DNA from 3 places in the Caballeronia sp. INML2 genome. Region 3 is predicted to be linked to each of the others. Evidence: predicted binding sites of a transcription regulator. Region 3 holds the regulator's gene; each other region holds the start of a gene.

Evidence for each region. Region 3 encodes FliA, which starts transcription of late flagellar genes. Its sites were predicted from a motif close to CTAAAGTTTNNNNNNNNNNNGCCGNTA; they were not measured.
Region 1: motA (flagellar motor stator protein MotA) is a predicted target of FliA. The motif match lies at 1,141-1,167, and genes of this name have one in related genera.
Region 2: flgM (flagellar biosynthesis anti-sigma factor FlgM) is a predicted target of FliA. The motif match lies at 1,334-1,360, and genes of this name have one in related genera.

What each region holds. Positions count from the first base shown of each region.
Region 1 covers NZ_JALQDH010000002.1:140,851-144,126, forward strand. Annotated here, with positions in the region: gene flhD (flagellar transcriptional regulator FlhD) at 164-481, shown strand; gene flhC (flagellar transcriptional regulator FlhC) at 499-1,074, shown strand; gene motA (flagellar motor stator protein MotA) at 1,214-2,074, shown strand; gene motB (flagellar motor protein MotB) at 2,088-3,083, shown strand; gene NCT32_RS00710 (response regulator) at 3,151-3,276, shown strand, end outside.
Region 2 covers NZ_JALQDH010000088.1:177,794-181,069, forward strand. Annotated here, with positions in the region: gene NCT32_RS30270 (hypothetical protein) at 1-486, shown strand, start outside; gene NCT32_RS30275 (hypothetical protein) at 589-891, shown strand; gene flgM (flagellar biosynthesis anti-sigma factor FlgM) at 994-1,305, opposite strand; gene NCT32_RS37365 (methyl-accepting chemotaxis protein) at 1,556-3,253, opposite strand.
Region 3 covers NZ_JALQDH010000040.1:29,255-32,530, forward strand. Annotated here, with positions in the region: gene NCT32_RS13495 (aromatic ring-hydroxylating dioxygenase subunit alpha) at 1-239, opposite strand, end outside; gene NCT32_RS13500 (GGDEF domain-containing protein) at 431-1,525, shown strand; gene NCT32_RS13505 (RNA polymerase sigma factor FliA) at 1,571-2,302, opposite strand; gene NCT32_RS13510 (hypothetical protein) at 2,321-3,238, opposite strand; gene flhF (flagellar biosynthesis protein FlhF) at 3,231-3,276, opposite strand, start outside.

The DNA of each region.
Region 1 (3,276 bases), on a different contig from region 3:
TCGTCGGAAGGTTTGTCCGACAGGCGCGGCCGCGAGCATCGGCGACAATCGAAGCGAAACCAGACAACGTGCGCGGGGCCGCATTCGCTGTCCTTTGCGAATTCGAGCAAACGTTCCCGCCGGGCCTGACCAGCCAAAGTATCGATTCGGGGAAAACATGACGATCAGCAATACGAGTACGCTCGCGGAAATCCGCGAGGTGAATCTGTCGTACTTGCTCCTCGCACAGCGGCTCCTTCAGGAAGACCGCGTTTCGGCGATGTATCGCCTCGGGCTTTCCGAGCAGGTCGCGCAAGTGCTGACCTCACTCACGCTCGCCCAGGCGGTGAAAGTCGCGTCGTCGAGCCATTTGCTGTGCCGCTTTCGTTTCGACGACCACACGCTTCTCTCATCGCTCGCCGACAAGGAGAAGAGCGCTGCGCTCGCGCACGCCCATGCAGCGATCCTGCTGGCCGACGGTCCCGTCGAGCAGATCGCCTGAATCGCCCGCGAAAATAGATGGCGACGAAAAGCGTGGTCGGGGAAGTCCGCGAAATCACCCTGGCGATCGAGTTGATTGAGCTGGGCGCGCGGCTGCAACTGCTCGAAGCGGAAACGAGCCTGTCGCGCGACCGTCTCATCAAGCTCTACAAGGAGCTCAAGGGCGCGTCGCCGCCCAAGGGCATGCTGCCGTTCTCGACGGACTGGTTCATGACCTGGCAGCCGAACATTCATTCGTCGCTGTTTCACGGCATCTACCGGTTCATCGACCAGCACGGCGGCGCCGGAGGCACGCAGAGCACCATCCAGGCGATCGTGAAAAGCTACCGCCTCTATCTGGAGCATGCCGCGCTTTATGGCGACGAGCCCGTGCTGTCGCTCACGCGCGCGTGGACACTCGTGCGCTACTTCGAATCCGGGATGTTGCAGACGAACGCCTGCACGCGCTGCGGCGGGCGCTTCGTCGCGCACGCTTATGATCTGCGCACGGGTTATGTCTGCGGTCTGTGCCAGCCGCCGTCGCGCGCGGGCAAGACGCGCAAGGCGGTTGCATCCTCCGGCGCTCAGGCGTCTGCGCCGCGCATCGCGGCCTGAAGCCGCTTGCAGCGCAGCCCCGCTTCCACGCGGGGTTTACCGTTTGCCGTCCCCGCCGATTTGCCCCCAAAGTTTTTCAGTCGAGTGCCGTAAACCACTTAACGGCGGTCTTACCGCATCAAAACGTGAGGACTCGACTGTGCTGATTTTCGTTGGATCGCTCGTGACATTGCTGTCCGTCTTTGGCGGTTACGCGCTCGAAGGCGGGCACCTTGGCGCGCTCATGCAGCCGGTCGAGATTCTGATGATCGGGGGCGCGGGCGTCGGCGCGTTCATCCTCGGCAATAACGTCAAGACCATCAAGGCGACCATTCAGGTCCTCCCGACGCTCTTCAAGGGCGCGAAGTACGACAAGAACATGTACATGGAGCTGATGGGCCTGCTCTATGTGCTGCTGGCGAAGGCGCGCAAGGAAGGCACGCTCGCGCTCGAGGCGGATATCGAAGATCCGTCGAAGAGCCCGGTCTTCAGCCAGTACCCCAGGATTCTCAACGATCACCACATCGTCGAATTTCTGACGGATTATCTGCGCCTCATGGTCAGCGGCAACATGAACGCGTTCGAGATCGAAAGCCTGATGGACGAGGAGATCGAGACGCATCACGTCGAGGGCGAGGCGCCCGCGCACGCGCTGACGAAGGTCGGCGACGCGATGCCCGCGTTCGGCATCGTCGCGGCGGTGATGGGCGTCGTGCACACGATGGCCTCCGCCGACCAGCCGCCCGCGATTCTCGGCGAGATGATCGCGCAGGCGCTCGTCGGCACCTTCCTCGGCATTCTTCTTTCCTACGGTTTCATCGGACCGCTCGCGAACGTCGCGGAGCAGCGCGTCGCGGAGCAGACCAAGATGTTTCAGTGCATCAAGGTGACGATCCTCGCGAGCCTGAACGGTTACGCGCCCGCGATCGCGGTGGAGTTCGGCCGCAAGGTGCTGTTCTCGACGGAACGTCCGTCGTTCTCCGAGCTGGAAGAACACGTGCGCCGGGTCAAGTCGAAGTGACCGGAGCACAGCGATGAGCAACGACAGCGAACGCCCCATCTTCATCAAGCGCGTGGTCGCCGGCAAGAAGGGTCATCACGGCGGCGCGTGGAAGCTCGCGTACGCGGACTTCATGACCGCGATGATGGCGTTCTTCCTGCTGATGTGGCTGCTTTCGTCGACATCGCCGGTGCAGCGGCGCGGCATCGCCGAGTACTTCAACATGCCGCTCAAGGCCGCGATGGTCGGCGGCAAGAGCGTCGGCATGGACAACAGCATCATCACCGGCGGCGGGCGCGACATCTCCAGCAACGAAGCGGGTTCGGCGCGCAGGTCCGATGGCAGCACGCAACTCGCGCAGCGCGCCTCGTCCGACACCGACGAGCAACTGCTCAAGGCCGCGCAAGGCGAACTGGAGCGACGCGAGCAGGTGCGCCTGCACGATCTTCAGGTGAAGCTGATGGCGGCGATCGAGGCCAATCCGACGCTGCACCAGTTCAAGCAGCAAATCCGCATCGAGTCGACGCAGCAGGGCTTGCGCATCGAAATCGTCGATACCCAGAAGCGCCCCATGTTCGCGCTCTCCAGCGACGCCGTGCAGCCTTATATGCGCGACATCCTGCGCGAGATCGGCAGAACGCTGAACGACGTGCCGAACCGCATCGTCGTGCAGGGACACACCGACGCCGTGAAGTACGCGGGCGGCGAAAAGGGCTACAGCAACTGGGAACTGTCGGCGGACCGCGCGAACGCGTCGCGGCGAGAGCTGGTCGCGGGCGGCATGGACGAAGCGAAAGTCATGCGCGTGCTCGGACTCGCCTCCACGCAGAACCTGAACAAGAAAGATCCGCTCGACCCGGAGAACCGGCGCATCAGCGTCATCGTGCTCAATCGCAAGACTGAAATGTCGATGCTGCGCGACGACGGCTCCCCGGGCGCCACGCTCGACAACGGCACGGATGCGCAAGGCAAGCCATCGGCCTCGTTCGGCTTCATCGGCGGTAGCGCGGCCAGGCCTGCGGCGCGGTGAGCAAATTCCCCGAAAAACAGGCTCAAGACTCGGCACGTTTCGACCGTCATCACGGCAAGAGACAAACATGATCAAAAACATTCTGGCAATCGACGATTCAGCCGCGATGCGGCAAATCCTCTCGGCGACGCTGGCGACGGCGGGTTACGAAGTGACCGTCGCGTCGGACGGCGACGAAGGGCTGGAGTGGGCG
Region 2 (3,276 bases), on a different contig from region 3:
GCCCTGATCTGGGTAGACGCGCAGGCCGGAGGTGGCCGCGTCGAGATCTATTCGCGCGAGGTCTCGAAGGCGGACGCGCTGCGCATGTTCGCATCAGCCAGCAGGGACACGCGAGCGTTCGAAGAAGACCTCACCGACTGGGTGGCAACGGAGATAATTGGCGATGTTTTGTACGCTGGCTATTTCTGCCCTAAGGCCAAAGGCTGCGATGAGGAAAAGCAAGTGTCGTTTGCGCTCGTACATGCTTGCGACGCTATAAGCAAGCATTTCAGCATTGCAGCAGGAGTCCTCGAGCGCGCATTGCGGCCTGAGAATTTGGCGGAGCTGGCCGCCGCACGGGATGCGGAGATCGCGTCTCTGGTCAATGACATTCCCGAACTTATGAAGGACGCCGAGGCCGTGCGAGAGAAGCATGCGTCCGTGCAAGCGGCACTTGCCGATGAACTTGCCAAGGCGATCGCTGCCGGCAAAATTAAGTCCCACTGAGCATCCAAGACGCGTCAGGCGCTGCCTTGACAATGCTGTCGCGTCGGTACTCTAGGTAGTGAGCCAAGCATCCTGCTCGGCCGCTACCGATGGAGAATTTGGATGGCTTTTCGTATCGACCCCTCGTCCATAGCGTTCCTCGAAACCCGCCGTGGCATCAACGCGACGGCGACGATCGTGTCCGAAGAAGGCGTCAAAATCGGGCGAGTCGACGATATCGCCGAGCGAATCGTTGCAGATGTCACGTTTGTATCTGCCGCAGCCCGCTCCGCTTTCATTGAGCAGGCGCGGCGCGTGAATCCCGTAGTCCTTGGTCGCGCTGACCACAACGACGATGTGTTCGCATCGGAGTTCGCACGAGCGCTGCTCGCCGATGCGGAAAAAATCCTGCTGTCTCGCCTCTGACGGTGACGCAGCTCGGTCACGTCTGCACCGGACTCCCCGCCCATCCATCACGTTACGGCGCCTGGGTCACTCGTTGGTCCCAAAAGACGCCGGCCCATTTCTCTACTCACGTGGCGCTTTTCGCAAGAGATCGCGCGCCATGCCGAGCATGCCGTCGGCGATGTTGCTCGAATCGATGTTGTAGCTACCGTCACGCAACGCGGCTTTGATCGACGCGACCTTGTCGATATCGATATCCGTTGCGGTCGACGCGCGCAGCGCAGAGTTCAACGAAAGTGTCACCGCTGAGCTTTCCGCCGCTGGGGCTTGTGCTTGCGGGACAGTGCCGGCGGCGTAGTCTGCTTCAATGGCGGACGTCCGGCGAACATTGATTTCACGCAGCGTATCTGCGCTGGTTTTCGTCTGGATCTGCAGGTGAGGTTCCTCGCTGGCATGGGCGTTCTAACGGTGCCTCCGTTGAAACCTTTACCATCGCAGCCACCGAGCGGGCACACCACGGACTTTACAATCGGCGGAAAGCCTTGGCCCGCGGGGCTTCCCGGGACATGCAACAAATTGAAACAAAGTGTGAGAATCGGTCCTCACCGGTCCTTTCTAACATGGCGCCGGATACGGATGCGCCCTAATCCTATCTGTCCGGCTCTGCCGCCAAAGGTCGATTCGGCTAGAACGTCGACCAGTCGCCTTCAGCCACTTCCGCGACTGCTGACGGCTTTGGCGCCGCCAAGGGCTTCAACGTATCGGTCGTCGGCCCGCTCTTCTTTGCCAGTTTCGCCCGCGGCGTATGAAGGCCTTGGTGGCTCACTCGCTGGTTCGCGAGCGTCTGGCCAGTCCGGAAAACGGCGACGGCTGCAGTCAGTTGCTTCGCCTGGTCTTCCATCGAACCCGCCGCTGCCGCTGCTTCCTCAACAAGCGCCGCGTTCCGTTGAGTCACCTCGTCCATCTGCGAGATGGCTTGATTCACTTGTTCGATGCCACGGCTTTGCTCGGTCGACGCGGAGGCGATCTCGCCCATGATGTCGGTGACGCGTTGAATCGCGGTGCCCACGCGCTGCATCGTCTCGCCGGCGCGCGCGACGAGTTCCGTTCCCGCTTGGACGCGGTCGCCAGACGTCTCAATCAACTCTTTGATCTCTTTTGCCGCAGCCGATGACCGCTGCGCAAGGCTGCGAACCTCGCTCGCTACGACCGCGAAGCCACGGCCCTGTTCGCCAGCCCGCGCCGCTTCCACTGCCGCGTTGAGCGCAAGAATGTTGGTCTGGAAAGCGATGCCTTCGATCATGCCGATGATCTCCGCGATCTTCGCGGAACTCTCCTCGATACCCCCCATCGTGTCGATGACTTGACCGACGATGGCCCTGCCCTCGTTGGCGACGACGTTGGCGTTGTCCGCCAGGCTGCTCGCCTGCGTAGCGTTATCAGAATTCTGTTTGACCGTGGAGGTCAGCTCTTCCATGCTCGCCGCCGTTTCTTGGAGCGAAGCTGCTTGCTGCTCCGTACGCGACGACAGATCAGTGTTGCCAGCGGCAATCTGTTTGCTCGCGCTCGCGATGGCCTCGCTGCTCGTTCGAACAGTCGCCACCGTGGCGGCCAATTTTTCTTTCATGGCGGCGACGCCAACGAGCAATTGCCCCATTTCGTCGCTCGCCTTGATTGACACCTCGTGCGTGAGGTCGCCGTCCGAGATGTGCTCGAAATGCTTCAGCGCCTCGCCAAGTGGCGTCATGATCGCCCGGCGCAGGACGAACCACCCAAGCGCTGCGGCAGCGATACCTACGAGTAGTGCGAATACGCCAAGGATGCGAAGCGTCGACACGCGGGCGTCGCTCTCGGCCGTCTGACGCTTCGCATCTGCAATCTGGAAGTCCTGCAGCTTTTCAAAGGCTTCAATACACCGCGTATACGACGTGGGCATGTCATGGAAAGCAATGCGGCTGATCGCCTCTTTATCGCCCGCTTCTATCGCGGCGCCGAATCTGTTGATTGCCTGTTGCATAACGGCGCGGGATTCGGCAACGCTCTTTGCCAGTTGATCCTCATCGGCTGCGCGCGGCAGGGAGTCATACTTGCTGTACCACTCGTCTGACTGACGCATGAATCCGTTCGCGCGTGCGATCAGTCCGCCCGCGTCTTTGTCCGTCGGATTTATCGCGTAGCGGTCGAGCGCAAGCCGGGCACGAGCGATGTAGTTGTTTGAAATGCCGAGGGCGTTGACCGCCGGTAGCGAATTCTCAGAGATGTCTTTAGCCGATGAGTAGGTCGTAACGATGCCGTACAACCCGAAGCCGACTGACAGCGCCAGCAGAAAACCAAGGAAAGCCATGGTGAGCGCAAGCCGCGCCCGAATAGTCAGGTTCTTCATTGTTCTTGCTTCTAGCGCTTAAC
Region 3 (3,276 bases):
TCGTAACGCCAGCCGTGATAAGGGCACACGATCTGATCGCGCATCACATGTCCGAGCGACAACTGCGCGCCCCGATGCGGACAGTAATCGCGCCACACATGCGCCGCGCCGACACTGTCACGCCACACGACGATCCGCTCATCGGCGACGACGAACCCGCGCGCAGCGCCTTCGGGAACGTCTTCGCTATTGCAAACCGGCAGCCATTCGCCAGCCAGAGAAAGAGATTCGTCGCGCATCACAGTGAATCAGAAATAGAAGTCCGAAAGCCGTTATTACACGAAACACAGCGTCTTCACAAAACGTTGCAAAATAGCGGATCGCTCGCTCGGCGCAATTCGATGCCACTCCATCCAGCCGATGCCACGCGACGGGGCCGCAGTACATGACAGCAAGATAAAAGAAAGAAATCACCATCCAGGGGTTCAGTATGGAGCAGGCGCATCAACCGGCACGCCGGACTTATGCCTTCGCATGGTCCGAACACCGGAATCCCGAACGCGAGCAGGCCACGCTGCGGGTCTGGATGGGAGCGGCGGTTCTTCTGGCCTACGGCGTCTTCGCCTGGCTACGCCCTTCATACGATGCACTGCTGGTTGCACGCCTCGTCGCGCTCTATGTGTCTTACGGCGCGGTGACGCTCCTGATCGTGAGCCGCATGAGTTCGCCTTCGGAGAAGCGTCTCACCGTCACGACCATCGCCGATCAAACCCTGCTCGGGCTCGCGCTCGCGGCGGGCGGTGCGATCGCGCTACCGCTCATCTGGGTGATGTTCTGGTTTCTGATCGGCTCGGGATGCCGATACGGCAAGCGCACGCTCGCCGTGTCGTGCGCGACGGCGCTCATCATCGTGATCGCGCTCGGTATCTGGCAGCCGTGGTGGCGCGCCAATCTTCCCGCCGCGATCGGGCTGGGCTTGAGCGTGCTGGGCGCATCGGTGTATTTGAGCGTGCTCGTCGATCGGCTCGGCAACGCGAATCGCGATCTCGCACGTCAGGCATCGACCGATCCGCTCACCGGTCTGTCCAACCGATACGCGCTCGAGCGGGTCGTCGATCGCGCGATGAGCACGCGCGATGCCGATGGCGACCACGCCGCCGCGCTCCTCCTCATCGACCTCGACGGCTTCAAGGAAGTGAACGATACCTACGGTCACGCCGTCGGCGACATGCTGCTGCAAGCCTTCGCGCAATCGCTCGCGAAGCGCATGCGCAAGACGGACACGATCGCGCGTCTGGGCGGCGACGAGTTCGTCGTGCTCGCGCATCAGGTACGCGATCGCGCGGCGGTGCTGTCGGTGGCCGACAGCATTCACTCGGTGCTCGGCGCGATGACCTCGGTGCAGGAGCGGCCGGTGTCGGTATCGGCGAGCATCGGCGCGTGTCTGCTTTCCAGCGCGACGGCCGCGCAACAATCCGGCATCACCGCCGTGCTGCGCGCCGCCGACCGTGCGATGTATCGCGCAAAAAGTCTCGGCGAAGGGAAAACCGTCTTCGCCGAAACGCGCGACTTCGAAGCGAATTGAATCGACGTGCCCGCATGCAGGCGGGCACCCCGGCTCAAGGCCGGATCACGCCTCGACGCTCGTCCACGCCTGCTCGCGCAGCTTCGTGCGCAGACGCGCGACCGCCTGGCTGTGCAACTGGCACACACGCGATTCGCTGACTTCCATCACCGCGCCGATTTCGCGCAGGTTCAGACCGCGTTCGTAGTAGAGGCTCATCAGCAGCTTCTCGCGCTCGGGCAGCTTGTCGATCGCTTCGATCAACGCACCGCGCAGGCTGTCGTCGAGCAGCGCCGAAAGCGGGTCCGAGCGATCGACGCAATAGCGGTCGAGGAACGGCTCGTCGTCGGCGGAGCGGTCGAAGTCTTCGTAGTAGATCAGCTGGCTGCCGTGCAGATCCTGGAGCATCGACTGATATTCGTCGAGCGGCATGTTCATGTGCTCGGCGATCTCCGTCTCGCTTGCGGAGCGGCCGAGGTTCTGCTCGACCTTGTGCACCGCCGATTCCACTTCGCGCGACGTCTTGCGCATGCTGCGCGGCAGCCAGTCGTTCGCGCGCAGCTCGTCGAGCATCGCGCCGCGAATGCGCTGGCTCGCGTAGGTTTCGAATTGCGCGCCCTGATCTTCCTTGTAGCGGCTCGCCGCGTCCATGAGTCCGATCATGCCGGCCTGGATGAGATCGTCGAGATCGACGCTCGCCGGCATCTTGGCGACGAGCTGAAGCCCCAGTCGGCGAACGAGCGGCGCATATTTCGTCAGGACGTCCGACTGTGAGAGTTTGCCTTGGGCGTTATACATCTTGGTCACCTATCTTGATCACATCGACGCCGTGCTGGTCATTGCAAAGTCGTGAAGCGCGGCCACACGATGCGCCGCCTCCCGCCCGCCCTGTTCAGAGTCGCCAACCGGAATTCGCGCGTCTGGCTGACCGTTCGCCGCGCGCATGTACGGCGCGGGGCGCATCGGCCAGTGCAGGAGCTCCGCCGCAATCGCGCGGTAGTCGCGCGCCGCGGCCGTAGCCGGGAACGCTTCGACTGCGCAGCGTGAAAGCTCCTTCGCCCGAGCGACGCGCGCATCCTCGGACACATACCCTGCCTGCACGAGCGACACGGCCAGATACCGGCTCGCGACGCCCGACAGGTTGTCGAACGCGACCGCCGCGTCGGCCGGGTTCTGCACGTGATTGATGAGCACGCGGAACTGGCCGATCGCATGGGCGTAGTGCAGGCGCTTCATGCACGCATACGCCTCGGTGATCGCCGACGCAGCCACCCGCGTCACGATGAGAAAGTCATGCGCCTGCGCCGCGAGCGTCGACAGTGCGCCGTGACGGTCCAGTTGCGCGTCGATGAGAACGATGTCCGCCGGACCATCGAGCAATGCGCGGCACTGCGCGGCGTCGTGACTGATGCGCTCGTCGCGCGGCGCGGCGATCTGCGAGAAGCCGAACGGCGTGCGCTCGACGACATCGGCGAGCGCGCGGCGGCCCGACATCACAGCGGCGAGCGCGCCTGCATCGGAGAGGCCCAGCATGCGGCTCGCCGAGCCCGCGCCCCGATGCTCGTCGATGACGAGCACATCCTTGCCGTGCACGGACAGCGCCGCGCCGAGATTCACCACCGCCGACGTGCATCCGATGCCCGCCGGCCCGCCCGCCACCGCCACCACGCGCGAACCGGCGCGCGTGAGCAGCCGTCGCAGACCTTCCGCCTGGTCGAGCACGAACTTATCCAAAGTGCACCTCATGCAGTTCGGTCGTGGCGCGCGCGGAC